Regions from separate parts of the Mesorhizobium maamorense genome, predicted to be linked through region 3. Evidence: riboswitches for the same ligand, from Rfam matches in the RefSeq annotation. Region 3 holds a riboswitch; each other region holds the start of a gene.
The links. A riboswitch is a leader RNA that binds a small molecule or an ion and turns the genes downstream of it on or off. The one in region 3 is predicted to bind cobalamin.
Positions count from the first base shown of each region.

Region 1: it holds a riboswitch for cobalamin, as region 3 does, so the genes downstream of both, ACIU1A_RS13910 (DUF1636 family protein) here and metE (5-methyltetrahydropteroyltriglutamate--homocysteine S-methyltransferase) in region 3, are expected to answer to the same signal.
Region 2: it holds a riboswitch for cobalamin, as region 3 does, so the genes downstream of both, bluB (5,6-dimethylbenzimidazole synthase) here and metE (5-methyltetrahydropteroyltriglutamate--homocysteine S-methyltransferase) in region 3, are expected to answer to the same signal.

Region 1 is NZ_CP173356.1:2,725,772-2,735,419, reverse strand. It holds partial or broken gene cobG (precorrin-3B synthase) at 1-1,039, opposite strand, end outside; partial or broken gene cobN (cobaltochelatase subunit CobN) at 1,036-4,774, opposite strand; gene cobW (cobalamin biosynthesis protein CobW) at 4,791-5,843, opposite strand; gene ACIU1A_RS13910 (DUF1636 family protein) at 5,846-6,274, opposite strand; cobalamin riboswitch at 6,312-6,516, opposite strand; gene ACIU1A_RS13905 (winged helix-turn-helix domain-containing protein) at 6,546-7,745, opposite strand; gene ACIU1A_RS13900 (NADH-quinone oxidoreductase subunit A) at 8,079-8,444, shown strand; gene ACIU1A_RS13895 (NADH-quinone oxidoreductase subunit B family protein) at 8,435-9,016, shown strand; gene ACIU1A_RS13890 (NADH-quinone oxidoreductase subunit C) at 9,021-9,623, shown strand; gene ACIU1A_RS13885 (NADH-quinone oxidoreductase subunit D) at 9,623-9,648, shown strand, end outside.
Region 2 is NZ_CP173356.1:1,149,438-1,159,085, forward strand. It holds gene ACIU1A_RS05920 (TetR/AcrR family transcriptional regulator) at 63-668, shown strand; gene bluB (5,6-dimethylbenzimidazole synthase) at 712-1,464, opposite strand; cobalamin riboswitch at 1,513-1,693, opposite strand; gene ACIU1A_RS05930 (histone deacetylase family protein) at 1,815-2,741, shown strand; gene ACIU1A_RS05935 (exodeoxyribonuclease VII small subunit) at 2,745-2,996, shown strand; gene ACIU1A_RS05940 (DUF2277 domain-containing protein) at 3,095-3,361, shown strand; gene ACIU1A_RS05945 (pirin family protein) at 3,402-4,322, shown strand; gene dxs (1-deoxy-D-xylulose-5-phosphate synthase) at 4,401-6,338, shown strand; gene ACIU1A_RS05955 (hypothetical protein) at 6,487-6,780, shown strand; gene ACIU1A_RS05960 (GFA family protein) at 6,806-7,207, opposite strand; gene ACIU1A_RS05965 (TlyA family RNA methyltransferase) at 7,383-8,147, shown strand; gene ACIU1A_RS05970 (class I SAM-dependent RNA methyltransferase) at 8,144-9,379, shown strand; gene ACIU1A_RS05975 (hypothetical protein) at 9,414-9,648, shown strand, end outside.
Region 3 is NZ_CP173356.1:302,670-312,317, reverse strand. It holds gene metK (methionine adenosyltransferase) at 1-814, shown strand, start outside; gene ACIU1A_RS02080 (adenosine kinase) at 921-1,913, shown strand; cobalamin riboswitch at 2,295-2,495, shown strand; gene metE (5-methyltetrahydropteroyltriglutamate--homocysteine S-methyltransferase) at 2,611-4,956, shown strand; gene tdh (L-threonine 3-dehydrogenase) at 5,617-6,651, shown strand; gene ACIU1A_RS02065 (cytochrome-c peroxidase) at 6,885-7,922, opposite strand; gene ACIU1A_RS02060 (MucR family transcriptional regulator) at 8,457-8,924, shown strand; gene hemN (oxygen-independent coproporphyrinogen III oxidase) at 9,127-9,648, shown strand, end outside.

The DNA.
Region 1 (9,648 bases), 2.4 Mb from region 3:
AGGATTGGCGGCTGGTGGCTGGCCGAGGAAGAGCAGGGCGCGGCCCGGGGCGAGGCGGATTTCCGACGTCCCGAGGGTGAGAGCGCTTTGAGCGAGGGCGATGAGCCTTTCGGCGGGCATGCTGCCGTAGGGGAGACCGATGCCGAGAGTGTGGACGTCGCCGGCTAAGGGGAAAAGGCCGATAGGTTTGCGCGAGGCGCCCCCCTCTGTCCTGCCGGACATCTCCCCCTCGAGGGGGAGATCGGCGGCTTCGACGTCGGCTTTTCTTTAGCAGCACCGGAAATTGGCGAAACCGTCGGTGACCACGTAATCTCCCCCTTGAGGGGGAGATGTCCGGCAGGACAGAGGGGGGCGCCTCGCGCAAACTTGTCAGGCATAGCCAACCCGCCAGGGACACCAACTGCCGCTCCGACAAATCCCTTGCGTGAGCATCGCGGCCTTTCTCGGCGATCATCCTTAGAGCCGCGACGGCTATATCACGAGCCACACCTTCATCAGCAACCGCGAGCAGCCTTGCATTCCGCCCGTCACCGGCAACCGACACCCGCCAGCGGATTCCCGCCTCGGTGCTCGCCGCCTTCAGCCGCACGTCGGCCGTCACAGCATCCATCGTGAGTTGCCCGCCACCGTCGACAACGACCGAAACCTTCGGCCCGAGCCGCTGCGTCAGCCCGGCGTCCTCGACCGCTTCCCTGATCCGATCAGCCAGCGGCCTGGGGTCGGCGATCTCCTGCGGATCGATGCCGGCCAGTGGTCCGGTCTCCACTGGTACGCCAGTGCGGACCACAATGCCCAGCGCATCGACTTCCTTCGCCAGCAGGGTTGCACTTTGCGTGGTCAATCCGCGTATTTGCAAGCTGCCGCGCGCTGTCACTTCCATGATGCCGTTGCCGTGCCGCAGGGCGGATTCTGCCAGCCCGATCAGAAGCTTCGGCGACAATCCTCCGGCGACCGGGTTGAGCCGCACCAGCAGGCCGTCGCCGGTCTGCATCGGCGCCGAAAGAGCCGGGCAGGCGCCGCGGCGCGAGTAGGCGTTCATGCCGCCAACTCCCGTGCCTCGGCAATCAGTGCCGCGAGATCGTCGTCGATCGAATTGCGCAAGGGATGCCACAGGCCCCGCCGGCGCGCCGACAGGAGGCGTTCGGCAATGGCTTTCGCGGCGGCTGGGTTTTCGCGCAGGATGAAGGCGCGGACGTCCGCATCGCCGAGATAGGCATCGTGCACGGCGTCTATCAGCGCGCCCGGTATGGCCTGCGTGGTTTCGGCGAAGCCAACCAGCCGGTCGACCGTTTCGGCGAATTCCGAGGCGCCGCGCGGGCCGTGGCGCATCTGGCCCGCTATGAAGCGGGCGTTGACGGCGCGGGCGCGCACGACGCGCGTCACGGCCTCACTAAGTGAACGCGGCTTCGGCCTCTGCGGATCGGTCGTGTCGAGCACGATGACGTCGGCATTCCTGCCAAGCGCTGCAAGGGCGGCCGAGAAGCCGCCGATGAAAGCGACATCGGCCGAGCCTTCGAGGATGTCGCGGCCGGGATCGTCGCCGGTGTGGACGAGAAGATCGGCTTCGGCGATGCGGTTCTCGAATGCGCCGGGCGCGGCGATCCCCTCACCGCCGGCGCCGCCATAGGAATGCGACGTGGCATCGAGATAGGCGCGGCCGATTTCCTCGCGCGCCGCCCAGTCGCCGCTCGACAGGATTTCCTCGACGCCAGCGCCGTAAGTGCCAGGCGAGGTGCCAAAGATGCGCGGGCTGATCTTGCCCTCGGCGCGGGTCCTTGCGGCGAGCGGATTTTCCGAATCGTCCTCGTCGCGCGCGGCAACGGCGTTGGCAGCGGCATCGATCAGCGCGATCTGGGTCGGGAACATGTCGCGGAACAGGCCCGATATGCGCCAGGTGACGTCGACGCGCGGATGGCCAAGCGCTGCCGGTGCCAACACCTCGATGCCGGTGACGCGGTCTGTGGCGGCATCCCATTGCGGGCGGCAGCCCATCAGCGAAAGCCCCTGCGCGATCTCCTCGCCGCCGGTGCGCAAAGACGCCGAACCCCAGAGGTCGATGATCAGCGAGCGCGGCCAGTCGCCATGCGACTGCATATAGGCACGCACCACTTCCTCGGCGGCAGCCTTGCCGATGTCGTAAGCCGTCGGCGTCGGCATGGCGCGCGGGTCCGACGTGAACAGGTTGCGGCCGGTGGGCAGAACGTCGGAACGCCCGCGCGCGGGCGCGCCGGCCGGGCCCGCGGTGACATGACGACCGTCGAGCGCGGCAAGAAGGGCGGCCTTTTCGGCCTCGGCGCTTTGCCGGCGCATAAGGTCGGGCTCTTCGTCGGGCGCGCGGCCGTAGACATGCAGCCCATCCTTCATAGCGAAATCCTTCAGGTCGCAGAGCCAGGCATCGATGCGGCGCAGGGCCTCGTCCGGCGCGTCGGTGCGGGCAACGCCGGCCTCCGCGGCGAGGCCCGTCGTCTGCGCGGTTTCGACGATCAGACTGGCCAGACGGTCGCGGCGGCGGCGGTCGAGACCGTCAGCCTGGGCGTATTCGTCGACCAGCCGTTCGAGCCTGTGCTGGTTCTTGTCCAATCCGGCGCCGGTGAGCGGCGGCGGCAGATGGCCGAGCGTGACGGCGGCGATCCGCCGCTTCGCCTGCGCCGCCTCGCCGGGATTGGAGACGATAAAGGGATAGATGACGGGCAGGGGACCGGTGACGATCTCGGGGAAGCAGCTTTGCGAAAGCGCAACCGTCTTGCCCGGCAGCCATTCCAGCGTGCCATGCGCGCCAACATGGATGAGCGCATGGGCGCCAAGCAATTTGCGCAGCCACAGGCCGAAGGCGAGCAACGCATGGCGCGGCGGCAGCGTCGGGTCGTGATAGTCGGCGCGGCGGTCGGCCGAGCGGCCGCGGTCTGGAGCCAGCGCCACGGTGATGTTGCCGAAGGTCGCGGCGCGGAAGGGGAATTTGGCGGCGGGCAGCGCTTGAACACCCCCTCTGTCCTGCCGGACATCTCCCCCGCAAGGGGGAGATTGGCAGTTTCGACGCTGGAGCTACTCTTGCAACGTTGGAGATTGGCGAAGACAGAGATGACGGCGTAATCTCCCCCTTGCGGGGAAGATGTCCGGCAGGACAGAGGGGGTGCCTCGCGCAAACCTGTCTCGCCTTCGGCTTTGCCCCAAGCTGCTTCTACGGCAGCAATTGCTGCGCCCGGCAATTCCGTTGAGAAGGCAAGGTACTCATCCAACTCCAACCCAGCCTTGCTGCGCTCCAGCAAATCCAGCAACGCACGCGACGTTTGGGGAATTCCCTCAACTACATAGCCCTGTTCCTGGAGGTCGTGCAGCATCGCCAGCACGCTCGATGGCACATCCAACCCGACCGCATAGCCGGTGCGGCCGGGAGCGCTCGGATAATCAGGGATCAGAATGGCGAGCTTGCGTTCCGCGCGCGGCGTTTCCCGAAGGCTGATGAAGGCCGCGACCCGGTCCGCCACCTGTTCGACGCGATCGGGCTCCGGCCGGTTGGCAAAGGCGCGGTGGCCGAGCGCCGGGTCGGTCTCGCTTTCGCCCTTGAACGAAACGGCGCCGGCGAGGATGCGGCCGTCCAGTTCGGGCAGAACGACATGCATGGCGAGGTCGGCGGGCGCCAGCCCGCGCTGGTTCTTCTCCCATACGTCGCGGCGGGTGGTGGCGACGATGACCTGGAAGACGGGAACGCCGGCGCGGTCGAACAGGGTTTCGACGCCGGGTTCGGCGCCGGACGCGAAAGCGGTCGCGGTGATGATGGCGGCGGGCTTGAGCTGGGCAATCGCGGTTTCAACAAACGCCAGGGATGCCGGGTCTTTCAGGCTGGAGACGAAGATGGGGACGGGGAGCATGTCGCGCTGCCGTAGCGCCTCGAAAAGCGCGTCGATCGGCGCGACATCGGCGGCGAGCAGCATCGAGCGGTAGAAGAGGACGGGAATGGTGCGAGCATTGATGTTGTCAACGTCGAGTCCCGTCACACCCCCTCTGTCCTGCCGGACATCTCCCCCGCAAGGGGGGAGATTGCCCCGTCATCGACGCTCTCGCCCCTTTCAGATGGTGCAAACACATCCTTTTCTGACGCAACAAAAGAGGAGCCGGCTTTGATGACAGCTGATCTCCCCCCTCGCAGGCGAGATGTCCGGTATGACAGAGGGGGGTGTGACGGAATGCCGACATTCGATAAGTCCGGCTTCTCCACGACTCCGCGCCCCGGCTCATAAAACCCGGCTTTCGGCACGCTAATCGGTTCGGCAGTCGTCACATCCCGCCCCGCCAACCGCGCCAGCCTGCGCACCAGCGCGCTCATATTGGCCGGGCCGCCCTGGCGGAAATAATTGAGCAGCCCGTCCAGTTCCTCGCGCGGCAGCGTCGAGGCTTCGATCAGCCTGATGTCCTCGTCGTGGCTTTCACCGGGAAGCAGTGCCAGCTTTATGCCGCGCTCACGGGCAACCACGGCCAACTGGTCGCAGCCGTAGCGCCACCACTCGTAACCGCCGAGAATACGCACCAGAATGACTTTGGCGTGACGGGCGACGCTGTCGATCCAGAGGTCGACGGACATGGGGTGGCGCAGGTCGCGCAGCGCGGCCAGCCGCATCGTGGGCAGCCGATCGGCGTCGCCTTTCCAGGCCGCTGCCAGTCCGGCCAGGTCGCTGTCCGTGAACGACAGCGCCACCATTTCCGCCGGCGTCTGCCGCAGATCGACCGGCTCGGCGAGATCGTCGAGCGAGGCGGATGTGGTGGTGAGGATGTGCATCGCGGTCGGTGTTGCCTCAGCCGGCGAGGATATGCTCGATCGCCGGGCGGTTCAGCCCCTTGAGGCCGATGACGACCAGGCGCGAGCGGCGGTCGTCGTCAGCCGTCCAAGCGCGGTCATAATAATGATTGACGCGCGGACCGACCGCCTGCAGCAACAGCCGCATCGGCTTGCCGCCGACCTCGACGAAGCCTTTCACCCGCAGCACGTTCTCCTGTTCGGCGGCGGTGGCGACGCGCTTTGCCAGGTCGTCCGGGTTGGCGATCGAGGGGATGTCGACGATGAACGTATCGAAGTCGTCGTGCTCGTGGTCGAAGGCGCCGTCATGATGGGACTTGCGGTTCTCGATGTCGTCCTCGACGGCGAGGCCTAGCCCGAGCAGCACGGACGGATCGACCTTGCCATGAGCCGTCGGCACGACCTTCACGGCGCGGGCGGAGTGTTCGCCAATGATGGCGTTGGCGCGAGCCGAACCTGCGGCATCCATCAGGTCGCTCTTCGACAGGATGATGAGGTCGGCGCAGGCGATCTGGTCCTCGAACACCTCCTCGACGGGGTCGTCATGGTCCAGTGTCTGGTCCTGCGCGCGTTGCGCCTGTAGGGCGTCCATGTCGTTGGCGACGCGCCCCTCGGCGAGTGCCGGACCGTCGACCACGGCGATCACGCCGTCGACTGTCACCCGGCTCTTCACCGTCGGCCACTGGAAGGCCTGGACCAGCGGCTTGGGCAGAGCCAAGCCCGAGGTTTCGATCAGGATATGGTCGACCTTCGGCGTCAGCGACAGGATCTGGTCGAGCGCCGGGACGAAATCGTCGGCGACGGTGCAGCAGATGCAGCCATTGGCCAGTTCGACGATGTTTTCTTCCGGGCAGGTGTCGATGCCGCAGCCCTTGAGGATCTCGCCGTCGATGCCGATGTCGCCGAATTCGTTGACGATGATGGCGATACGCTTGCCGCCCGCGTTTTCCAGGAGATGGCGGACCAGCGTGGTCTTGCCGGCACCCAGGAAGCCGGTGACGACGGTACAGGGGACGCGGGAGAGAGTGGCGGCGGAAACTGCGGCGGTCATGATCAGTCCTTCAGCATGTCGAGGGGAGGAATGCGGGCAACGAGGCCGCGCTTGAGGGAATCCGGACGGCCGCGCCACGGAATGAGGCCGTCGGTCGAAGCGGCGAAGAGTTTCGCGCCGGTGACGAGATCGGCGCCGCTGGCGATGTTCAGGTCGCCGAAGACATAACTCCAGCAGCCGTCGCGAAGAATCGCGGCACTGAGGCGGCGCTTGCAGTTGCCGAGGCATTCGACGGTGCGGACGCGGACATTGTCGGCCATTGCGGCTTGGCGCGTATCTTGAGCCAAAACTTCGCCGGCGCGGGGATTGGCATCGGAACCGGTCTCGTCGCGGCAGGAAGCGCAGATGATGACAGTGACACCGGCCAAGGCGTCGCTATCGCCAGACAAAATGTCCGCTGTTTCAGCCGGGAAACTGCTGTCGCGTTCCAAATCGGGCTCCTTGCCCGGAAAACCCGCCGGGCGATCGGATTCTTAAGTCTCAGACGGCAGGTCTCCTGGCTCGCGGGTCATCGCCTTCGTGCCGCCTTCCCGGGACCGTCCCAGTGGTTTTCGGCCTTGGCTCGTCGCTTACAGTTGCGGGGACAGCCGCGGATTTGAAATCGAGATTTCGCACCGCATTCCCTCTTGGCTCCTCCCTTTGCCGAGAGGAGACCGTCTGGATTGGATTTAGGCTCTTGCAGGCGGCGGTGTCAACGCGCGTCTACGACACGGCAATGTCGGCGAGCGGCTGCCCAAGGTCGCCGGCGGGCGTAACCTCGATCCGTTCGAGGCCGAGCCAGCGCTGCATCTGCGTCAATTCCTGGAAGAGTTGCGCGGCGGTTTCAGGCGGCGCGCTGGGCTCGGCATAGGCCGCGTGGACGCGTAGCACGCTGGCCGGCCGGTCGGCCTTGAGGTCGACGCGCGCCACGATCCTGTCGCCGAGCAGGAACGGCAGGACGTAATAGCCGTATTGCCGCTTTTCGGCAGGGGTGTAGATTTCTATGCGGTAGTGGAAATCGAACAGCCGCTCCGTGCGCGAGCGCTCGAAAACGACCGGATCGAACGGCGCCAGCAAGGCGCGGGCCTCGATTTTTCGTGGAATACGGGCCTCCTTATGGAGGTAAGCCGGTTTGTTCCAGCCCTCGACACGCATCGGCACCAGCTCGCCTGTTTCAACCAGCTCCTCCAGCCGGCCCTTCATGTCGGCCGGCGACAGGCGGAAATAGTCGCGCAGGTCGCTTGCTGTCGCGACGCCATGAGCGCGGGCGGATATCCGCAGCAATTCCCGATGCGCGTCCTCGGCAGACGGCACCGGCAGATCGAGGATCGCCTGCGGCAGTACGCGCTCGGGCAAATCATAGAAGCGTTCGAAGCCACGGCGGTGCGCGGTGGTGATGCGTCCTGCCCAGAACAGCCATTCGAAGGCATGCTTGGCGTGGCTCCAGCCCCACCAGCCGCCGGATCCTTTCTGGCCTTCGAGCGCGGAGGCGGCGATCGGGCCGCGCTCCGCGACCTCGCGGTAGATCTCTTCTATATAGGCGGCGTGCTCGCGGCCCCATTTGGCCAGGCCCAGATACATTTCATCGCCACGCTCGGCGCGCTGCATGCGCCAACGCATCAACGGATAGGTCTCGACCGGCAGGAAGGAAGCCTCGTGCGCCCAGTATTCGAAAACCGTGCGCTTGCGCGTGACGGCGGCGTTGTCGAGCAAGGCGAACGGGTAGGGACCAAGGCGCGAATAGAGCGGCATGTAATGAGCGCGCACCACCGCGCTGACGGAATCGATCTGCAGCAGGCCGGTACGCGAGAGCACGCGGGCGAAGTGGCGTCGGTCGGGCGTGCCGGCGGGGCGGGGATCAGTGAACCCTTGGGCGGCGAGCGCGATACGCCGGGCCGTGGCAAGCGAGATCTTTTCCTTCATTCGGATGCGACTCTGATGGCTTGTTGAGCGTCGTTCGGACAGTTGATTCCGGCCATGCTAGCAGGGTTTTGGCGGCAACTCTGTCAGGAGAGAAAAGTGGAGTAAAAAGCGAAGGAAATCAAACAGGAGCGGATCGGACCAGTTTCTTCCCTTATGCCGTCCAGGCCAGTGTTTTGAACAAGGTTTGACTTGCTTCGCCGGAAGCGCTGCGCTAACCCTCGCCGCGTTGCAGCAAAGGCCCCTTAAAACGGTTCAGCGGTTAAACTGTCACGCTTCCGCAATAGGGTCTGGTGCTGTAATCAAAATGGATTGGCGCCAACGGAAAGCCGCAGCATGAACGCACTTCTCAGTTCGTACCTGCCCATCGTCCTGTTTATCGCAGTGGCGGCGGCTGTCGGCGTCGCGCTTATCGTGGCGCCGTTCCTGGTGGCCTATCGCAATCCCGACCCGGAAAAGCTTTCCGCCTACGAATGCGGGTTCAACTCGTTCGATGACGCCCGTATGAAGTTCGACATCCGCTTCTACCTGGTGTCGATCCTGTTCATCATCTTCGACCTGGAAGTGGCCTTCCTGTTTCCGTGGGCGGTGTCGTTCTCGAAAATCGGCATGCTCGGTTTCTGGTCGATGATGGTGTTTTTGGCGGTGCTGACCATCGGCTTTGCCTATGAATGGAAAAAAGGAGCGCTCGAATGGGATTGAGCGACAGTTCCGGCACGCTCGTCGCGCCGAAGCCCAAGGGTCTGATCGATCCCAATACCGGCAGGCCGGTTGGGTCCGATGATCCGTTCTTCCTCGAAATCAACAACGAACTCGCCGACAAGGGCTTTCTCGTCACCTCGACCGAGGCGCTGATCACCTGGGCGCGCAGCGGCTCGCTGATGTTCATGACCTTCGGCCTCGCCTGCTGCGCCGTCGAGATGATCCACACCTCGATGCCGCGCTACGATTCGGAGCGGTTCGGTGTTGCTCCTCGCGCGTCTCCGCGCCAGTCCGACATCATGATCGTTGCCGGCACGCTGACCAACAAGATGGCCCCGGCGCTGCGCAAGGTCTACGACCAGATGCCGGAGCCGCGCTACGTCATCTCGATGGGCTCCTGCGCCAATGGCGGCGGCTATTACCACTATTCCTATTCGGTGGTGCGCGGCTGCGACCGCATCGTGCCGGTCGACATCTATGTGCCCGGCTGTCCGCCGAGCGCCGAAGCGCTGCTCTATGGCATTCTTCTGCTCCAGAAGAAGATCCGCCGCACCGGCACGATCGAACGGTAAATCCATGGCCGCATCCCTGAGCGAACTGTCGACCTATCTCGGCGAAAAATTGATTGGCCGCGTCAATGAAGCAGTGTTCGCCTATGGCGAACTCACCATCCATATCGAACCGCGCGATCTGATCGAAGTGGTGACTTTCCTGCGTGACGATCCGCGCTGCCAATTCATCTCGGTCATCGATGTCTGCGGCGCCGATTATCCGTCGCGGGCCAAGCGCTTCGACGTCGTCTATCACCTGTTGTCGCCGAAGCAGAACGTGCGTATCCGCATCAAGGTGCAGGCCGACGAGGAGACGATGGTGCCGTCGATCACCGGCGTCTATCCCGGCGCCGACTGGTTCGAGCGCGAGACCTACGATCTCTATGGCGTGCTGTTTTCGGGCCACCCCGATCTGCGGCGCATCCTCACCGACTACGGTTTCGACGGTCACCCGCTGCGCAAGGATTTCCCGCTGACCGGCTTCGTCGAGGTGCGCTACGACGACGAAGCCAAGCGCGTCATCTACGAGCCGGTGGAACTGAAGCAGGAATTCCGCAATTTCGATTTTCTGTCCCCGTGGGAAGGCACCGATTACGTGCTGCCAGGGGATGAGAAGGCAAAGCAGTAATGGCTGAAACCTCCGTCCGCAATTT
Region 2 (9,648 bases), 850 kb from region 3:
ATAGATCATACGTCGCGTATGTCAATTGGCATACGTGACGTATGTGGATAAGGCCAGAAGAGATGCACAAGCCCCGCAGGGAAATGATCGCCGAAACGCGCGCCAAATTGATTGCCGCGGCCCGGCATGCGTTCGGAACGATCGGTTATGCCGAGGCATCGATGGATGATTTCACCGCATCGGCCGGGCTGACGCGCGGTGCGCTCTATCATCATTTCGGGGACAAGAAGGGGCTTTTGCAGGCGGTTATCGCCGAGATAGACGCCGAGATGGCGGCACGGGTGAATGAGGTTGCAGCGAAAGCACCGACCCGCTGGCAAAGCTTCGTCGACGAATGCACGAGCTACATCGAAATGGCGCTGGAGCCGGAAATCCAGCGCATCATGTTTCGGGACGGTCCGGCCGTGCTGGGGGATCCCGCGCAATGGCCGAACGCCAATGCCTGCGTCGCGTCGATGACCGATCACCTGACGACGCTGCAGGGCGACGGGGTAGTTGTCCCGGGCGTAGACCCCGAGACCGCGGCACGGCTGATCAACGGGGCGAGCAGCCAGGCGGCGCAGCGGATCGCCAATTCGAACGACCCGGAAGCGACGTCAAAGACCGTGGTGGCGGCATTCAAGCAACTGCTTGAAGGATTGTTGAGGAAGGATACCGGAGCCGCCTGACGACGGCAGGCCGCCGGCAGCTCTGGGCATGCCGTATCGGCAATCAAATCAAGGGTTTGTCAGACTTTTCGCATGTTGCCGCCTTGAGGCGTGCGATCGTTGATTTGAGCGGAACTTCGCCCTGTCCGCAAAACGTCTCGCTCATGATCAGCTCGGGCAGCGGCAGCCGCCGCCCCCAGCCATGTGTTTCGAGGTCCGGTTTCGGCGCGAACTCCGAGACACGGCCGACACAGAGATAGGCCACCGGCGTCACATGCTCGGGAATCGACAGAAGGCCTTTCAACGCCTGCGCCTCGATAATGCTGACCCAGCCGACGCCGACGCCTTCGGCGCGCGCCGCCAGCCAGAAATTCTGCACCGCGCAGACCGTGCTGTAGAGATCCATCTCGGGATTGTGCCAGCGTCCCAGCGGCGAACCCTGTGAGCGTCGGCGGTCGCAGGTGATACAGATATTGAGCGCGCTTTCGCAGATGCCTTCCAGCTTGAGCTTGCGGTAGAGCGCCCGCCGCTCTTCCTCGATCGCCGGCAATTCCTGCTCGCGCGCCGCGAGGAACAGGTCGCGCACCTGTTCCCGTCGTTCGGTGCCACGAATGACGATGAAATTCCATGGCTGCATGAAGCCGACCGATGGCGCGTGATGGGCGGCAAGCAGCAGCCGCGCCAAGACCTCGTCGTCGACGGCCTCTGATGTAAAATGGCTGCGGACATCGCGCCGCGTGAACATGGCGCGGTAGACCGCATCGCGCGCCATCTGGTCGAATCCGTCACCCACGGGGATGGTCATATTGTCCGGCATCGCTTGTCCCCTTGCGATTGCAATCAACTGCCGTCCGCCTGACCATGCGGATGACGATGCCTGCCAGGCCGGTCTTCTGGCTCGGGATCAACCCGCATCCGGCGCCTTCCCGTCATCGACAGTGGCATTTACCGGCGCGGTCCCCCTTACAGCGTTGGGCACGCCACGGTATCAAACCGTGTTCCCGATTCTCCCGCTCGCGGCGGGCACCAGGCAGTGGCCGAGACTTTACGACGAAGCCCCTACGCCGCCAATCCCCGCGGCGACTCGAATGGACGCAGGCGCGATTTTCCCCAGCCATCAGGCCGCAATGCATGGCCATCGCCGCGCCGGGGCACTAGATAGGGAGCATGGCCACTCGTCTCTACACCCATCCGATCTTCCTCGAGCACATCACGCCACCCGGCCATCCGGAGCGGCCGGACCGCTTGCGCGCAATCGAGCGCGTGCTCGACGACGAGGCTTTTGCCGCGCTCGATCGCCTCGAGGCGCCACAAGGCGACGAGGCCACCATTCTCTACGCGCATCCCGAGGATTTCGTCGAGCGGGTACGCGCCGCCATTCCCGATACGGGCATCGCCCGCATAGATGCCGACACAACGGCCAGCCCGAAGAGCTGGCAAGCGGCGATCACCGCGATCGGCGCCGCCAACGCCGCCGTCGACGACGTCTTTGCCGGCAGGGCAGACAACGTTTTCGTCGCCGCCCGGCCGCCCGGCCATCATGCGGAGAAAGCGACGGCGATGGGCTTCTGCCTGTTCAACACGGCGGCCATCGCCGCACGTTATGCACAGCGCAAACACGATATCGAACGCGTCGCCATCGTCGACTGGGACGTGCATCACGGCAACGGCACGCAGGATGTTTTCTGGGACGATCCGTCCGTGCTTTATTGCTCGACGCACCAGATGCCGCTCTACCCCGGCACCGGAGCAAAGAACGAAACCGGCGCCGGCAACATCGTCAACGCGCCGCTTGCGCCGCAGACCGGCAGCGAGGCGTTCCGCGATGCCTTCCTGTCGCGCGTGCTGCCCTCGCTCGACAATTTTGCACCCGACCTGATCATTATTTCGGCCGGCTTCGATGCGCATCATCGCGACCCGCTGGCCGAGATCAACCTGACCGAGGATGATTTCGACTGGGCGACCGGCCAACTCATGCAGCGCGCGGCGCGCCACAGCGGCAACCGGCTCGTCAGCCTGCTCGAGGGCGGCTACGATCTGCAAGGATTGGCATTTTCGGTCGCCGCCCATGTCGGGCGACTGATGAAAGGATGAATGATGGCTGGTGAAACCAACGAAGACGTCAAGGCGATGAGCTTCGAACAGGCTCTCGACGCGCTGGAGAAGATCGTCGATGATCTGGAGCGTGGCGATGTGCCGCTCGACCAGTCGATCAGGATCTACGAGCGCGGCGAGGCGCTGAAGGTGCATTGCGACCGGCTGCTCAAGGCGGCCGAGGACAAGGTGGAGAAGATCAGGCTGTCCCGCGACGGCAAGCCGGTCGGGACGGAGCCGCTGGATGCGGATTGAGGCACGCAGCCGTCTCTCTGGTTTTTGACACGATCATGATTGAGGATAGAACGCGTCCCGATTGAAACGGCTCCAGGACAAGAGGAGATACGGAAGCGATGTGCAGAAACATCAAGACCCTGTTCAATTTTGATCCGCCGGCGACCAACGACGAGGTGCGCGATGCAGCCCTTCAATTCGTTCGCAAGCTGAGCGGAACGACGCGGCCTTCGAAGCAGAACCAGCACGCCTTCGACCATGCCGTCGAGGCCATCGCGGCGTCGGCGCGCGAGCTTCTCGATTCGCTTGAAACCAACCAGCATCCGCGCAATCGCGAGGAGGTTGCGGCCAAGCTGCGGGCGAAGGCGGCGATCCGCTTTGCCTGATCTGGCCAAAGCAGCCATCGGCCGCTGACAAGGAGAGCTCATGAGCTTCTTTCCCGGGAGGGATCCTGAAGCCGGCGATGCCTTTGCCAGCGACCAGATCGAATTGATGGTCATTCCGAACGCCAAGGACATTGGCGGTTTTCAGGTTCGCCGCGCCTTGCCGACCGCCAAAAGGCGGCTGGTCGGTCCCTTCATCTTCTTCGACCGCATGGGCCCGGCCATCCTGCGTGCCGGTCAGGCGCTCGACGTCCGGCCGCATCCTCATATCGGCCTGTCGACGGTCACCTACCTGTTCGACGGCAGGATCAGGCATCGCGATTCGCTCGGCACCGAGATGGTGATCGAGCCGGGTGACGTGAACCTGATGACCGCCGGCCGCGGCATCGTCCATTCGGAGCGCACGCCGGAAGAACTGCGCGGCGCGCCGATGTCGATCTCGGGGCTGCAGACATGGTTGGCGCTGCCGGACGGCAAGGAGGAAGTGGCGCCGGTTTTCGAAAACACCGCTGTCGCGCGGCTTCCCGACATCGACGCGGAAGGCGTCAGTGGCCGCATCGTCATCGGCGATTTCCAGGGGCTGCGTTCCCCGGTGCGGGCCGATTCCGAGACGCTCTACGCCGACCTCAGGCTGGCGCCCGGCGCCAGCGTGAAAATCCCTGCCGACGCGGAAGAACGCGCCATCTATACGCTGGAAGGCGAGGTCTCGATTTCCGGCGACGTGTTTCCGGCGGAACGGCTTCTGGTGTTCCGGCCCGGCGACGAGATCGTCGTATCCTCACAGGCCGGTGCCCATTTCATGCTGTTCGGCGGCGCCTCGCTGGGCTCGAAGCGCTACATCTGGTGGAATTTTGTCTCGTCCTCCAAGGAGCGCATCGAACAGGCCAAGCAAGAATGGAAAACAGGCCGCTTCGACATCGTTCCCGGCGATGAGAAAGAGTTCATTCCCCTGCCGGACGGCTGAGGAAATCGACGACGGGGCCGTGCCTTCCGCGTCATTTGACAGGCATTTACTTTCGCCTGCCGGCGGCCTATCCCGCGCATGAACAGAAGCCTGGGCCTACCCGTGAACGCAACGCCGCATACGCCGCTTCTCGACAAGGTCCGCATCCCGGCCGAGCTGCGCACGCTTTCCGAAAGCGAATTGCCGCAACTGGCATCGGAGCTTCGCCTCGAACTGATCGACGCGGTGTCGCGCACCGGCGGTCATCTCGGCGCCGGGCTTGGCGTGGTCGAACTGACCGTGGCGCTGCACTATGTCTTCAACACGCCCGATGACCGGTTGATCTGGGATGTCGGCCACCAGGCCTATCCGCACAAGATCCTGACCGGGCGCCGCGATCGCATCCGCACCCTGCGCCAGGAGGGCGGCCTCTCCGGCTTCACCCGCCGCACCGAGAGCGAATACGATCCGTTTGGCGCCGCCCACTCCTCGACGTCGATATCGGCCGGCCTCGGCATGGCGGCGGCCCGCGATCTTGCCGGCGGCCGCAACAATGTCATCGCTGTCATCGGCGACGGCGCCATGTCGGCCGGCATGGCCTACGAGGCGATGAACAATGCCGGCGCGCTCGATGCCCGCCTGATCGTCATCCTCAACGACAACGACATGTCGATCGCCCCGCCGACCGGCGCCATGAGCGCCTATCTGGCGCGCCTGGCCTCTGGCAAGGCCTATGTCGGCCTGCGCGACTTCGGCAAGAAACTGACCTCGTATCTTGGCAAGCGTGCCGACCGTGCCATCACCAGGGCGGTTGAGCATGCGCGCGGCTACGTCACCGGCGGCACGCTGTTCGAGGAGCTCGGCTTCTACCATATCGGTCCGATCGACGGCCACAATCTGGACCATCTGATCCCGGTGCTGAAAAATGTCCGTGACAATGGCAAGGGCCCCGTGCTGATCCATGTCGTCACCCAGAAGGGCAAGGGCTACGCGCCGGCCGAGGCCGCGGCCGACAAATATCACGGCGTCAACAAGTTCGACGTCATCACCGGCGCTCAGGCCAAGGCCCCGGCCAACGCGCCGGCCTATACCAAGGTGTTCGCCGAAAGCCTGATCCGGGAGGCCCAGGAGGACGAGCGCATCGTCGCCGTCACCGCCGCTATGCCGGGCGGCACCGGGCTTGATCTGTTCGGCGAAGTGTTTCCGGCCAGGACCTTCGACGTCGGCATCGCCGAACAGCATGCGGTGACGTTCGCGGCCGGCCTCGCGACCGAAGGCTACAAGCCGTTCGCGGCGATCTATTCGACCTTCTTGCAACGTGCCTACGATCAGGTCGTGCACGACGTGGCGATCCAGAAATTGCCGGTGCGCTTCCCCATCGATCGCGCCGGCTTCGTCGGAGCCGACGGCGCCACCCATTGCGGCGCCTTCGACACCACCTTCCTGGCCTCCCTGCCGGGCTTCGTCGTCATGGCGGCGGCCGACGAGGCGGAACTGCGCCACATGGTGCGCACCGCGGCAACCTACGATGACGGCCCGATCGCCTTCCGCTATCCGCGCGGCAATGGCGTCGGCGTCGACATGCCCGATCGCGGCTCGGTGCTCGAAATCGGCAAGGGCCGCATCATCAGGGAAGGCGGCAAGGTGGCACTCCTCTCCTTCGGCACGCGCTTGCAGGATTGCCTGATCGCGGCCGAGGAACTGGGCGCGTCCGGGCTTTCGACCACCGTCGCCGATGCGCGCTTCGCGAAGCCGCTCGACGAGGACCTGATCCGACGGCTGGCCCGCTCGCACGAGGTTCTGGTCACGGTGGAGGAGGGCGCCGTCGGCGGCTTCGCCAGTCACGTTTTGCAGTTCCTCGCCCATGAGGGCCTGCTGGAAAGCGGTCTGAAAGTGCGCCCGCTTGTGCTACCGGACGTGTTTGCGGACCACGCCAAGCCGGAAAAGATGTATGCCGATGCCGGTCTCGATGCCGCCGGCATCGTCCATACGGTTTTCACCGCCCTCGGGCAGGCGGTCCGCGCCCAGCGCGCCTGACTCGACACATCAAGCGCTTGAATCGGTTTGCCGGCTCGATGTCGTAACGCATTGTTGACATTGCGGTTTGGCGTTTTGCTTACCGTGTCTCTTGCCCGTTTTTCAACGGCACGCTGCTAGGTTCTGGCCAGGCAGGGAGACAACAACAGTGAAGACGCTTCTGTGCGGCATGGCGATCCTGACCGCCATCGCAGCGCCGGCCATCGCCGGAACGCGCTACGACCGCAATCTCGAGAAGGCGGCCGTGGATATAGTCGCCAGCAGGATGGGGCATATCAGGGGCGGCTTCTCCTACAAGCAGCTGCCGCAGCTTGTTGTCCCGCCGGACGCCGCATCGGCATCCGCCGCGCCAGTCGAGCGCCCGCGCAGGGAAGTTGCCCGCGATCGGGATGACGGCCTGTCTCCCGCCGTCGAACGGCAGGCTCCCCGCACCATCTTCTGATCTCGCCCAAATCAAACCACCCAAATCAAAACCACATGTCGCGCACGCAGCGGCCGTCGCGCGGCAGATCGTCGTAGGTCTCGAGACCGTCGAAATGATCGATCGGCAGGTCGGCCACGGCTTCCGGCGGCGCAAGCCTTACATTGACGGCGATCCGCGTGCGGCCGGACTCGGCTGGGCGCAAACCGCGCCAGGCAAGCACGCACGCACATGTCGGGCAGAACAGGATCTCGAGCGTGGGTTCGGCCTTGCCGGCACGTTTATAGCTTTTTATCGGCCCCACGACGCGGATACGTTCATCGACAAAGTCGTAGGCCCAGAGCGTGCCGTAACGTCGGCACAGCGTGCAGTTGCAAGCGGTGATCGGCCCGGGATCGCCCTTCAAGGTCCAGTGGGCCGCACCGCAATGGCAGGTTCCCGTAAGCATCCGTCCTCCTTCGCCTTCGGCAGCAAAACGGCGTTTCTTCCTTATCATCGTGGCCGACCTGATGCGATATGCGACTGGCCGCGAGCGGCTCTCTGCGGTCGCTGCCCTGCGGCGATGTTACTTCTCCTGCTCCAATCTCCTTGCCTTCGCCGCCGGCTTTCGCCAAGGAAGACCGATGAATTTTCCCCGGCCAGCCAGCACGCGCCAGCGGCTCGACGATCTGCTCGTAGCGCGTGGGCTGTTTTCCAGCCGCTCGCGTGCACGTGACGCGATCGAACGTGGCACGGTAACGGTGGACGGCGCTATTGCCCGAAAGCCTGGCCAGGCCGTGCAACCGGAATGCGTCATCGCCGTTGATGACCCGGCCCAAGGCTATGTCTCACGCGCGGCGCTGAAGCTGATCGCCGGGCTCGACCATTTCGGCCTCGATCCGGCCGGCTGTGAGGCGCTCGACATCGGCGCCTCGACCGGCGGATTCACCCAGGTCCTGCTCGAACGCGGCGCGACCCATGTCACGGCGATCGATGTCGGTCACGGACAGATGCATGCTGATATCGGCAAGGACGCGCGCGTGACGGTCATCGAGGGGCTGAACGCCCGCGATCTCTCAACCGCCGATCTTGGCGGCCGCAGTCCGGACTTCATAGTCTCCGACGTCAGTTTCATTTCACTGAAACTGGCCCTGCCGCCTGCGCTTGCCATCGCCAAGCCCGGTGCCGCAGCGATGTTTCTGGTCAAGCCGCAGTTCGAGGCGGGTCGCGAGGCGATCGGCAAGGGCGGCCTGCTGAAAGACCCCTATCATGCCGCCCGTGTCGCCGGCTTGCTGCAGGATTGGCTGGATGCCGTGCCCGGCTGGCGCTCGCTCGGCTTGCATCTGTCGCCAATCGAGGGCGGTGACGGCAATCGCGAATTCCTGCTTGGTGGGGTCAAGGACCGATGAGTGCACGCTTCACCATCAAAAAGCTTGGCGCCCAGGGAGATGGCATCGCCGACACCGAAAGCGGCGATCTGTTCATTCCTTTCACGCTGCCAGGCGAGGTTGTCACCGCGGCGCGTGAAAGGGATCGCGCCACGCTGATGGCGCTGATCGAGGCCTCGCCCCTGCGCATCGAACCCGCCTGCCGCCATTTCGGCGAGTGCGGCGGCTGCGCCCTCCAGCATTTGGAGGCGCAAGCCTATCAGCAGTGGAAGCGCGAGAAGGTCGTGCATGCGCTGAGAGGCATCGATTGCGAAATAGGCGGTCTGGTCGCCTGCGCGCCGCACACGCGCCGCCGCGTCGTGCTCGCCGCCAGGCGCACCGAAACAGGCATGCTGCTCGGCTTCAATCGCCATCTGTCGCCGGAAATCATTTCCATCTCCGAATGCCCGATCTCGCTGCCTGGGATCGTCAACGCGCTCGACAGCTTGAGGGCACTCGCCGAATTGATCTGCGCCACCCCGAAATCGTTTCGCATGGCGGTCACAGTGACGGGTTCCGGCCTCGACGTGGCGGTTCATGAATCGGGCAAGCTCGGCGAAAACCAGCGCCGCATCGCCACCAATTTTGTCATTGCGCAGGGCTTTGCCAGACTGTCCATCGATGACGAGATCATCATCGAGCCGAAGAAGCCTGTCGTCATGTTCGGCAGCGTTGCCGTCGCGGTGCCGCCGGGCGCCTTCCTGCAGGCGACGGAGGCAGCCGAACGGACCATGGCCGATATCGTCGGCGGACATCTGAAACGTGCCAAAAAAATTGCCGATCTCTTCGCCGGCTGCGGCAGCTTCGCCCTGCGGTTGGCCGCGAGATCGGAAGTGCATGCGGTGGAGGGCGATGCGGCCGCACTTTCGGCGCTCGATCGGGGTTCACGCTTCGCCACCGGCCTGAAACGCGTGACCGGCGAGCGCCGAGACCTGTTCCGCCGTCCGCTGACGTTCAAGGAGTTAAACGCCTTTGATGGCGTTGTCTTCGATCCGCCCCGCGCGGGCGCGGAGGATCAGTCGAAGCAGATCGCCCGCTCGGATGTTCCATTCGTTGCCGCGGTCTCCTGTAACCCGGTGACGCTCGCGCGGGATTTGCGCATCCTCATCGACGGCGGCTACGCGGTGAAAAGCGTGACGCCGATCGATCAGTTTCTGTGGTCGCCCCATGTCGAGGCTGTTGCCTTGCTGGAGAAGCCGCGGAAAAGACGCTAGGCGCTTAGCCCTGCTCAGCGAGACCGGCAGCGTCATGCAGTCTGCCCCGAAATCCCAGCCAGGTTTATCGCTAAAGTTGTGGATCATCGCCACTGCGGTTGAATCTGCCCCTCAAAAAGGCATAATCCAAATTGGGATGGGGGAGAAGATGATTTCACCAGGTTTTGTTGCCGAGATTTTTGGTTCGGCTCTCATCATGGCGCTCACCGGTGCGGTGCTCGCTTGGATCTTGAGAAAATTCACGCGTGTGGGGCTGGTGCCATCCTATG
Region 3 (9,648 bases):
GGATCAGGGCCTCATGTTCGGATACGCGTGCAACGAGACCGAAACATTGATGCCGTTGCCAATCCAACTTGCTCATGATCTGACAAAAAAACAGGCAGAGGTGCGCCAAACCGGAGGCCTTGGCTGGCTTCGCCCGGACGTGAAATCTCAGGTGTCCGTCCGCTATGAGGGTTTGCGCCCGGTAGCGCTTGATACCATAGTCCTGTCGACGCAGCATGACGAGGAGGTCTCACAAGCCACGGTCCGCGAAGGCGTCATTGAGGAGATCATAAGGCCGGTCTTGCCTCAGGACCTGGATACGACGGGGATCAGGTTCCTGGTCAATCCAACAGGCCGGTTCGTGGTCGGTGGGCCGCGCGGCGATTGCGGGCTTACCGGCCGCAAGATCATCGTCGATTCCTACGGCGGGATGGGGCGTCACGGCGGTGGCGCCTTTTCGGGCAAGGACCCGTCCAAGGTTGATCGATCGGCCGCCTATGGGGCGCGGCACGTCGCAAAAAACGTCGTTGCCAGCGGACTCGCCGAGTTGTGCGAGGTTCAGCTTGCTTATGCGATCGGTGTGGCCGCGCCGGTCTCTGTCCTCGTCAATACATTCGGAACCGCAAAGATTGATGAAAAAAGGATCGAGCGCGCCGTCCTTGAGCTTTTCGATCTCCGGCCGAAAGGCATCATCAAGGCGCTTGATCTCTTACGGCCGATTTACCGCAAGACCGCGACCTACGGACACTTCGGCCGCGAAGAGCCGGAGTTCACCTGGGAAAAGACGGACAGAGCTGACGAGCTGTTGCGAGAGGCAGGACCGGCAGCTGCGTGATGCACCGGTATTGGACGCGTCGGCATAGGGCGACCCATTCCACACTCGTAAGAAACACCCGCTAGGGCATGGCAAGAAGCCGGCGCGGATTTTGGCGGAGACATTGATGCCGGACTATGACGTGCTTTGCATCGGCAATGCGATTGTCGACATCATCGCCCAGTGCGAAGAGGAATTCCTGGAGACCAATGGCATCATCAAGGGCGCGATGAACCTCATCGACACGCACCGCGCCGAACTGCTCTACAGCCGCATGGGCCCGGCGATCGAGGCGTCCGGCGGCAGCGCGGGCAACACGGCGGCCGGCGTTGCCTCCTTCGGCGGCCGCGCCGCCTTCTTCGGCAAGGTTTCCAACGATGCTTTGGGCGAAATCTATGCCCACGACATCCACGCCCAGGGCGTCGCCTTCGACACCAAGCCGCTTCAGGGGGAGCCGCCGACGGCGCGCTCGATGATCTTCGTCACCCCCGACGGCGAGCGCTCGATGAACACCTATCTCGGCGCCTGCGTCGAGCTCGGGCCGGAGGACGTCGAGGCCGACAAGGCGTCGGGCGCCAAGGTTACCTATTTCGAGGGTTATCTGTGGGATCCGCCCCGCGCCAAGGAGGCGATCCGGCAGACGGCCAAGCTGGCGCACGCGGCGGGCCGCGAAGTGTCGATGACCTTGTCGGATTCGTTCTGCGTCGACCGCTACCGCGACGAGTTCCTCGACCTGATGCGCTCGGGCACCGTGGACATCGTCTTCGCCAACAGCCACGAGATCAAGTCGCTCTACCAGACCTCGTCCTTCGACGAGGCGCTGGCCCGGATCCGGAAGGACTGCAAAGTCGCCGCCGTGACGCGTTCGGAAAAAGGCTCCGTCATCGCGCGCGGCGACGAGACCGTCGTCATCCAGGCGACCGCCATCAAGGAGCTGGTCGACACGACGGGCGCCGGCGACCTCTATGCCGCGGGTTTCCTGCATGGCTATACGCAGGGCCGCGACCTCAAGACCTGCGGCGATCTCGGCTCACTGGCGGCCGGCCTGGTGATCCAGCAGATCGGCCCCAGGCCAAGGCAGAATCTGCGCAGAGAAGCCGAACTGGCGGGATTGCTGTAGGCGGCATATCGCAAGGTGCTGCCCACCGCACTTGCTGCAGGGCTGTTAAGACAAGCGCGTGCAGAAATGTCGCGTGCCCTTCCGTGAAGGATGGCAGTTTTCTCCAGATTTCGGATTTTGACGGCTCGGAAACATTTACGCTCTTCGGGCCAGCACTGTGGCCGATCATGGTGGCCAACACGCCATTTGACGAAGTCGTTAGCCAGGATCGTGCTGCTAGCGGATTTGCCGGAGCAGCCAGGCACGGCCTGCGCAAAACTGGGGCACAAGCGGCTCAGCTGGACCGGGGCCTTGGACCGTGCAAACCCGTAGCAGGTAAAAGGTTTCACATAAACACATAAACATTTCTTTATACGTTATTGACAGCAACACGAGGGGCTGCGATTGTTCGGGTGTCGTGGTTCTTCGCAAGGCGTTGCCCCAGCGGAGCTAAGAGGGAAGCCGGTGCAATGCCGGTGCTGCCCCCGCAACTGTAAGCGGCGAGCCTACCCACCAATGTCACTGGGGTGAACTGCCCCGGGAAGACGGGGCAGAGGCTGTGACCCGCGAGCCAGGAGACCTGCCACGGTGAACAACGTCCACGGGCGGGGTGTCTGGTGGCCGCGGCAGTTCGGCATTGATGCCGGCCTGTTAGCGCCTTCCTTGTCCCCGCCCCCAACCATCGGGGTATGGAATGAATGTCTCCCAGCAAGTTCCCATAGCAACGCTTGGCGTGCCGCGTATCGGTCGCCGGCGAGAACTGAAATTCGCGCTCGAAAGCTACTGGTCCGGAAAATCGTCTGCTGCCAACCTTCTGGCGACGGCGAAGGCGCTCCGTGCCGCCAGCTGGAGCGAGCAGCACGACCGCGGCGTGTCGAAAATCCCGTCGAACGATTTCTCACTGTATGACCATGTGCTCGACACCGCAGCAATGGTCGGCGCCGTGCCAGCTCGTTACGGCTGGATGAGCGGCGAGGTCCCGCTCGACATCTACTTCGCGATGGCGCGCGGGACGCAAGGCGATACGGCGGGTTGCGGACACGCCAGTCACGGGCATGCAGTTCAGGGGCAGCGCGTAACCGCGATGGAAATGACCAAATGGTTCGACACGAACTACCACTACATCGTGCCGGAGCTTGGCGACGATCAGACATTCGCCCTCTCGTCGACGAAACCAGTCGATCACTTTCTGGAGTCAAAAGAGCTCGGCATCCATACACGCCCGGTCATCCTTGGACCGATGACCTTCCTCAAGCTGGCGAAGTCTCCCGACCAGGGCTTTAATCCCATAGCGCTCTTACCGCGGCTGCTGCCCGTCTACGAGCAACTGCTTGGGAGGCTGGAGCTCTCGGGGGCCGACTGGGTGCAAATTGACGAGCCGGCGCTTGTGCTCGATCTCAACCCGAACGAACGAGCTGCCTTCGAATTCACCTACGGGCAGCTGTCGAAAGCCGCGCCCAAGTTGAAGATTATGCTGGCTACCTATTTTGGGCCGCTGGGAGACAATCTCGAGACCGCGCTTTCGCTGCGCCTGGCGGGCCTGCATCTCGACCTCGTGCGCGCTCCCGAGCAGTTGGTGACGGTTGGTCGGCTCGCACCGAAGGATCTGGTGCTCTCACTTGGCTTGATCGACGGGCGCAACGTCTGGCGCGCGAACCTTAATGCCATTCTCGACCGCATCGAGCCGGTGATTGCCGGCTGGCCGCTGGACCGCGTCGAAATTGCGCCTTCCTGCTCAATGCTTCATGTGCCGATGGACCTGCGGATGGAGACCGCGCTCGACGTGGACGTCGGGTCGTGGCTGGCATTCGCCGCCCAGAAGACTGAAGAGCTGCTCGTGCTGGCCCAAGCCCTATCGGAAGGCAGGGAGGCCGTAGCAGGCGCGCTGAAGGCTTCTGAAGAGGCGGCCGCCGCGCGCGCAATGTCTGGAAAGGTCCATGATCCGCTCGTCCACGGGCGCGTAAGCAGCATTGACGGCGGCAAGAAGCAACGAAAGAGCGCATTTGCCAAGCGCTCGAGAGTCCAGGCTGACACGCTCGGCCTGCCGCCGTTCCCCACGACGACCATCGGGTCCTTCCCGCAGACGCCCGAGGTGCGCAGGGCGCGCTCCGCACATGCCAAGGGCCGACTGAGCTATATCGACTACCAGGCGTTCCTGAAGAAGGAGACAGAGGCGGCGGTCCGTTGGCAGGAGGAAATCGGGTTGGACGTGCTGGTGCACGGCGAGTTCGAACGAAACGACATGGTGCAGCATTTCGGGGAGCAACTGTCCGGCCTCGCCTTCACCCAGCATGGCTGGGTGCAAAGTTACGGGTCCCGGCTTGTGCGCCCTCCCATCATCTTCGGCGACGTATCGCGGCCGAATCCGATGACAGTCCACTGGTGGCAATTTGCCCAGTCACTCACGAAAAAGCCGGTGAAGGGCATGCTCACAGGCCCGGTGACGATCCTCAACTGGTCTTTTGTTCGCGACGACGTACCCCGCGCCGAGGCCTGCTGCCAGATCGCACTCGCCATCCGCGATGAAGTGGCCGACCTGGAAAGAGCTGGCGCAAGGGTGATCCAGATCGATGAGGCCGCATTTCGCGAAGGCCTGCCCCTTCGGAAGTCCGATTGGAAACATTATCTCGGCTGGGCTGTCGAATGCTTCCGGATCGCTTCGACGGGCGTAGAGGACGCGACCCAAGTTCACACCCACATGTGCTATTCGGAGTTCAATGAGATCATCGATTCCATTGCTGAACTGGACGCGGACGTCATTTCGATTGAGACGTCGCGCTCCAAAATGGAACTGCTGGACGCCTTCACGAAGTCCAAATATCCGAACGAAATCGGTCCTGGCGTCTACGACATTCACTCACCACGTGTCCCGGAAGTCGGCGAGATTTTGCATCTCGCCCAACTTGCCCGCGAGCGACTGTCGGACAGCCAACTTTGGGTCAATCCGGACTGTGGCCTCAAGACGAGGAAATGGGAGGAAGTCCGCCCTGCCCTCATCAACATGGTCGCTGCAGCACGCGCGCTACGGGAGAAGGTCCAGGCGCAGGCCGCTGAGCCACTGTGAGCGGCAAGTATCTGACCCCGCGGGCTTCGGGGATAATTCGAGGCAGAAAGGACGCCATCGAAAAGCCGCGCGCAAGTCGGTAGGCACGAGCGGGGCCCCGCCCTTGTCGTCTAGCCGAAGGCCCGCTGGACGGCTGAGCCCGCGGGGCAGGATCTGGGAAGCCGCTTCTGGTCAGAGGACGGATGATCTAGAGCACGAGGTGTGAGAAGGCGGCTTCGTCCATGAGTTTCTGCCCCTCACATCGCCAGCGGTCAACAGACACTTCACCGAGGGGCGAACGTTTGCGGATGCCGCCTGTGCGTCCGTACTATTGAGATATCGCGGCGAGATCGATCATCGAGAGGATCGTGTCGAGTGATTGCGCCGCATGTGGCGGACATCGACAACATAGCCCGAGCCGAAAGCTGCTCTCATTCCTCATCCTTGAACTGAAACTTCGCTGCATCTGGCGCGGCGCTTGCTCCGCTTCCGCGGAGGTTCGAACTGGGTTTTCTCGCGCACCGCTCGCGGTTGGAGTGTTCGACACCAACGCAGCCGCCAACATCACGATCGGTCCAAAGATTTCAGCTTTGCTCTCGAAACCTACCTTTCCGTTCTTGGGGCTACCAGAGGAGAGGAGCGGCGAGGAGTGGAACCAAACCAAGTTGTAAGGAGCACCTGATGTCGAACATAATGAAGGCGCTGGTGAAGGCCAAGGCCGAGCCGGGCATCTGGATGGAAGAGGTGCCGGTGCCGGAAATCGGCCCCAACGACGTCCTGATCAAGGTGAAGAAGACCGCGATCTGCGGCACCGACGTCCACATCTACAATTGGGACCAGTGGGCGCAGAAGACGGTGCCCGTGCCGATGGTGACCGGCCATGAATTCGTCGGCACCGTCGCGGATTTCGGCGCCGCGGTCACCGAATACAAGGTCGGCCAACGCGTGTCGGGCGAAGGCCACATCGTCTGCGGACATTGCCGCAACTGCCGCGCGGGCAGGGGGCATCTGTGCCGCAACACGCTCGGCGTCGGCGTCAATCGCCCGGGCGCCTTCGGCGAGTACCTGGCGATCCCACAGCACAATGTCGTGCCGATCCCGGACGATGTGCCGGACGAGATCGCCGCGATCTTCGATCCCCTGGGCAATGCGGTTCACACCGCATTGTCATTCGATCTGGTCGGCGAGGACGTGCTGGTCACCGGCGCCGGACCGATCGGCATCATGGGCGCGCTGGTGGCGCAATGCGTCGGCGCCAGGAAGGTCGTTATCACCGATATCAATCCGGTTCGGCTGGATCTTGCGCGCAAGCTTGGCGTCCAGCACGTCGTCGACGCCTCCAAGGAAAAACTGCGCGACGTGATGCCGGCGCTCGGCATGACGGAGGGTTTTGATGTCGGCCTGGAAATGTCGGGGGCAGCCCCCGCCTTCCGCGACATGATCGACACCATGAACAATGGCGGCAAGATCGCCATCCTCGGCATTGCGCCGACCGGGTTCGAGATCGACTGGAACAAGGTCATCTTCAAGATGCTGCATCTCAAGGGCATCTATGGCCGCGAGATGTTCGAGACCTGGTACAAGATGATCGCGCTGGTCCAGGGCCCGCTCGACGTCTCAGGCCTGATCACGCACCGCATCGGCATCGATGATTTCCAGGTTGGATTCGACGCGATGCGCAGCGGCAGTTCGGGCAAGGTGGTGATGGACTGGTAGGTCGACTGGTCAGCGTGACTTTGCCGAGGTGCTGACAGGACACCACCTTGGCCTGCCGGCGATCTCCGCGCGGTAGCATGGCTGGCTACAAAGCAATGGCTCCTCCCCAACGTGCGCCGCTCAATCGGAGGCGACGTATCGCGGCCCAATCGCACGGCGGCGTTTTTGGCAATTCGCCCGGACCAGGCAACCAATGCTAACAGGCCCCGCGCGATCGTCTGCTATCCCAACGCCTAGGATCGAGGCCGAGGTGTTGTGGGCGTTTCAGGTGGCAAGATGGGATTTGCAATGTCCGGTCGCTTTCCGGTCACCGAGTTAAGGAAGGCAACGATCCGATCGATTTCGATTTGCGTTAGCTCTTGGCCAAGCTGGGTGGTGCCCATGATGGCGACCGCCTCTCTCAAGTCCCAGACCTTGCCCGAATGAAAGTATGGCGCGGTGATTGCTACATTGCGTAGCGACGGCACGCGGAAAACATAGGCATCCTCTGGTACATTGGTGACGGCAAATCGTCCCTTGTCGTTCTCCGGCAGAATTTCGGCGCTAGGCTTCTCAACGAGGCCGAATGGATAATAGCCTTCCCCACCAAGATTGACACCGGAATGGCAGGACGAGCAGCCCTTTTCGATAAAAAGGGCCAGGCCCTGTTTCGCTTCGGGGCCGATGGCGGTGTCATCGCCGTTGAGGTAGGCGTCGAAGGGGGCGGGCGTGACCAGTGTCGCCTCGTAATCTGCGAGTGCGTTGGCTAAGTTGTCGAAGGTGATGGGTTCGGCCTCCCCCGGGAAAGCTGAATGGAACCACTCCACATATTGCGGCATCGATTTGAACGTCTCGACCACTCGATGCGATGTGTTGGCCATCTCGACACCGGCCTCTATCGGCCCTTTGGCCTGAGCTTTCAGGTCTTTGGCGCGACCGTCCCAAAACTGTGATTTGTTGAAGATAGAGTTAAACACCGTCGGCGCGTTGCGCTGCCCCTTCTGCCAACCATGGCCAATCGAAGTTTCGCGATTGTCGTCGCCGCCGGTGGCCAGGTTGTGGCACGAGTTGCAGGAGAAAACGCCTGAGGACGAGAGGCGTGGATCGAAGAACAGTGCCTTGCCGAGGGCAATCCTCTCCGGCGTGCGCGGGTTATTGGTGACCGGCGGGATCGATGGCAAGGGCTTGAAGATGGCCAGTGCCGTTTCTTTGAGGTCTGGCGGAATGGACTGCGCAGCAAAAGCTGTGGCTGCAACGAGCGCAACAGCTATCGCTGTCAATAGACTTTTCATAGATGGAATCCTTACGATGTGCACGGAAACCATTCTCCACATGCGGCTTGCGAACGCCCTGCGCTAGATCAGCGGATCGAGGGAATCGTGCCACCGACCAAGCCGATCGAGCGGCAGAACAGTGACTGCGATTCATCATCCGATGACGATTCCAATGGCGGGCGCGCGCAATCACTGTTTGTTCGCCTGAGGGTTTGGTCGGTTCCCTGGCCTGTCGCCGCATGGTACCGCAACGACTACCTGTTTCACACGCGCAAGATTTCTGTCTCCAGCGCATTCACGGCTCATATTGCTTTCAAGGTTTCTGCGCCTTGCTCTTGCAATTAAGACGGACGAGATCGGGGCTGAACGGCGGATACCGGCGCAGTTATGGACAGCGATTACCGCGCAGACTAGTGTGACGGGCAGCGTGCAGTGGCGCTATAGGCCTCGATCCTGGACGAGCAACGAACAATGCTGTGGCGAGATTTGTTGCTTTCATCGGGAATCACCACTAGAAGCGGCGCTCCCCAAACCAATCCAGCGGAGAGTTTCATGCCAGAAGAAGACTTCGGAAGCGCCGACAACCTCATCGACCTTACCGCTGACGTTGTCTCAGCCTATGTTTCCAACAATCCCGTTCCGGTGGGCGAACTGTCTACCCTGATCGGCCAAGTGCACGAAGCTTTGAAACGCACGGCATCCGGTCGCGTCTCGGCACAAGAGCCGACGGTGTTGACGCCGGCCGTCCCGATCAGAAAATCGGTGACGCCGGACTACATTATCTCCCTTGAGGACGGCAAGAAATTCAAATCGCTAAAGCGTCACCTGTCGACCCATTACGGACTGAGCCCTGACGACTATCGCGCCAAATGGGGCCTGCCGGCGGACTATCCCATGGTCGCGCCGAACTACGCGGCTGCGCGCTCCGCATTGGCCAAGACAATGGGACTGGGCCGCAAACCAAAAGAGCCTGAGGTCTCGGCGCCCGAGAAGCCGTCTAGAAAGAAGGTATCAGCGTGACTTCCTCCATCCAGACCCGTTGTGGGACTGGTGGCTCGATCAGCAAGATGTGAGCGAAACACTCGAAAGGCGGGATCAAAATCCCGCCTTTTCCTTGCACGGTGTGATTACACGCCGCAAAACGCAATGGAACTGACATAGCGCAGAGACACAGGAGACCGCAGCGGTAAAAGGACCAATTTTCAGCTTGGGACGGAAACCGTTGCAGACCTCTATCCTGAAAGAATATCGCGAGGCTCTCCTGCCTTGGTACACCATCTATCCGACTGTGCCGGAGTTCACCGCCAGCGTCGGGGCTGTGAGCTATGAGGAATGGCTAAGAGGTCTGTCGGCTGACGATTCGGTATCGCTCTATCTCCACATCCCGTTCTGCCAATCGATTTGTTGGTTTTGCGGCTTCCCGACCACGATTGCCCGCAATCAGGGCCCAATCCTCAACTATCTGGACGTTCTGCGTAACGAGATCCGTTTGGTCTCGGAGAAAGTGCAGCAGGGGCTCGTCGTGAACGACGTACATTTCGGCGGGGGAACCCCGACCCTGATCGGGGCAGCCGAGTTCCTGGACACCATAGAACTCCTGCGCCGCCGCTTCGCGTTCAGGGAATCCGCTACGATCGCCGTCGAAATTGATCCGCGCACCTTCACGGCCGAGATCGCCGAAGCGTTGGGAGCAGCGAACGCGAGCCGCGCGAGCCTTGGGGTGCAGAGCTTTGATCCGATCGTT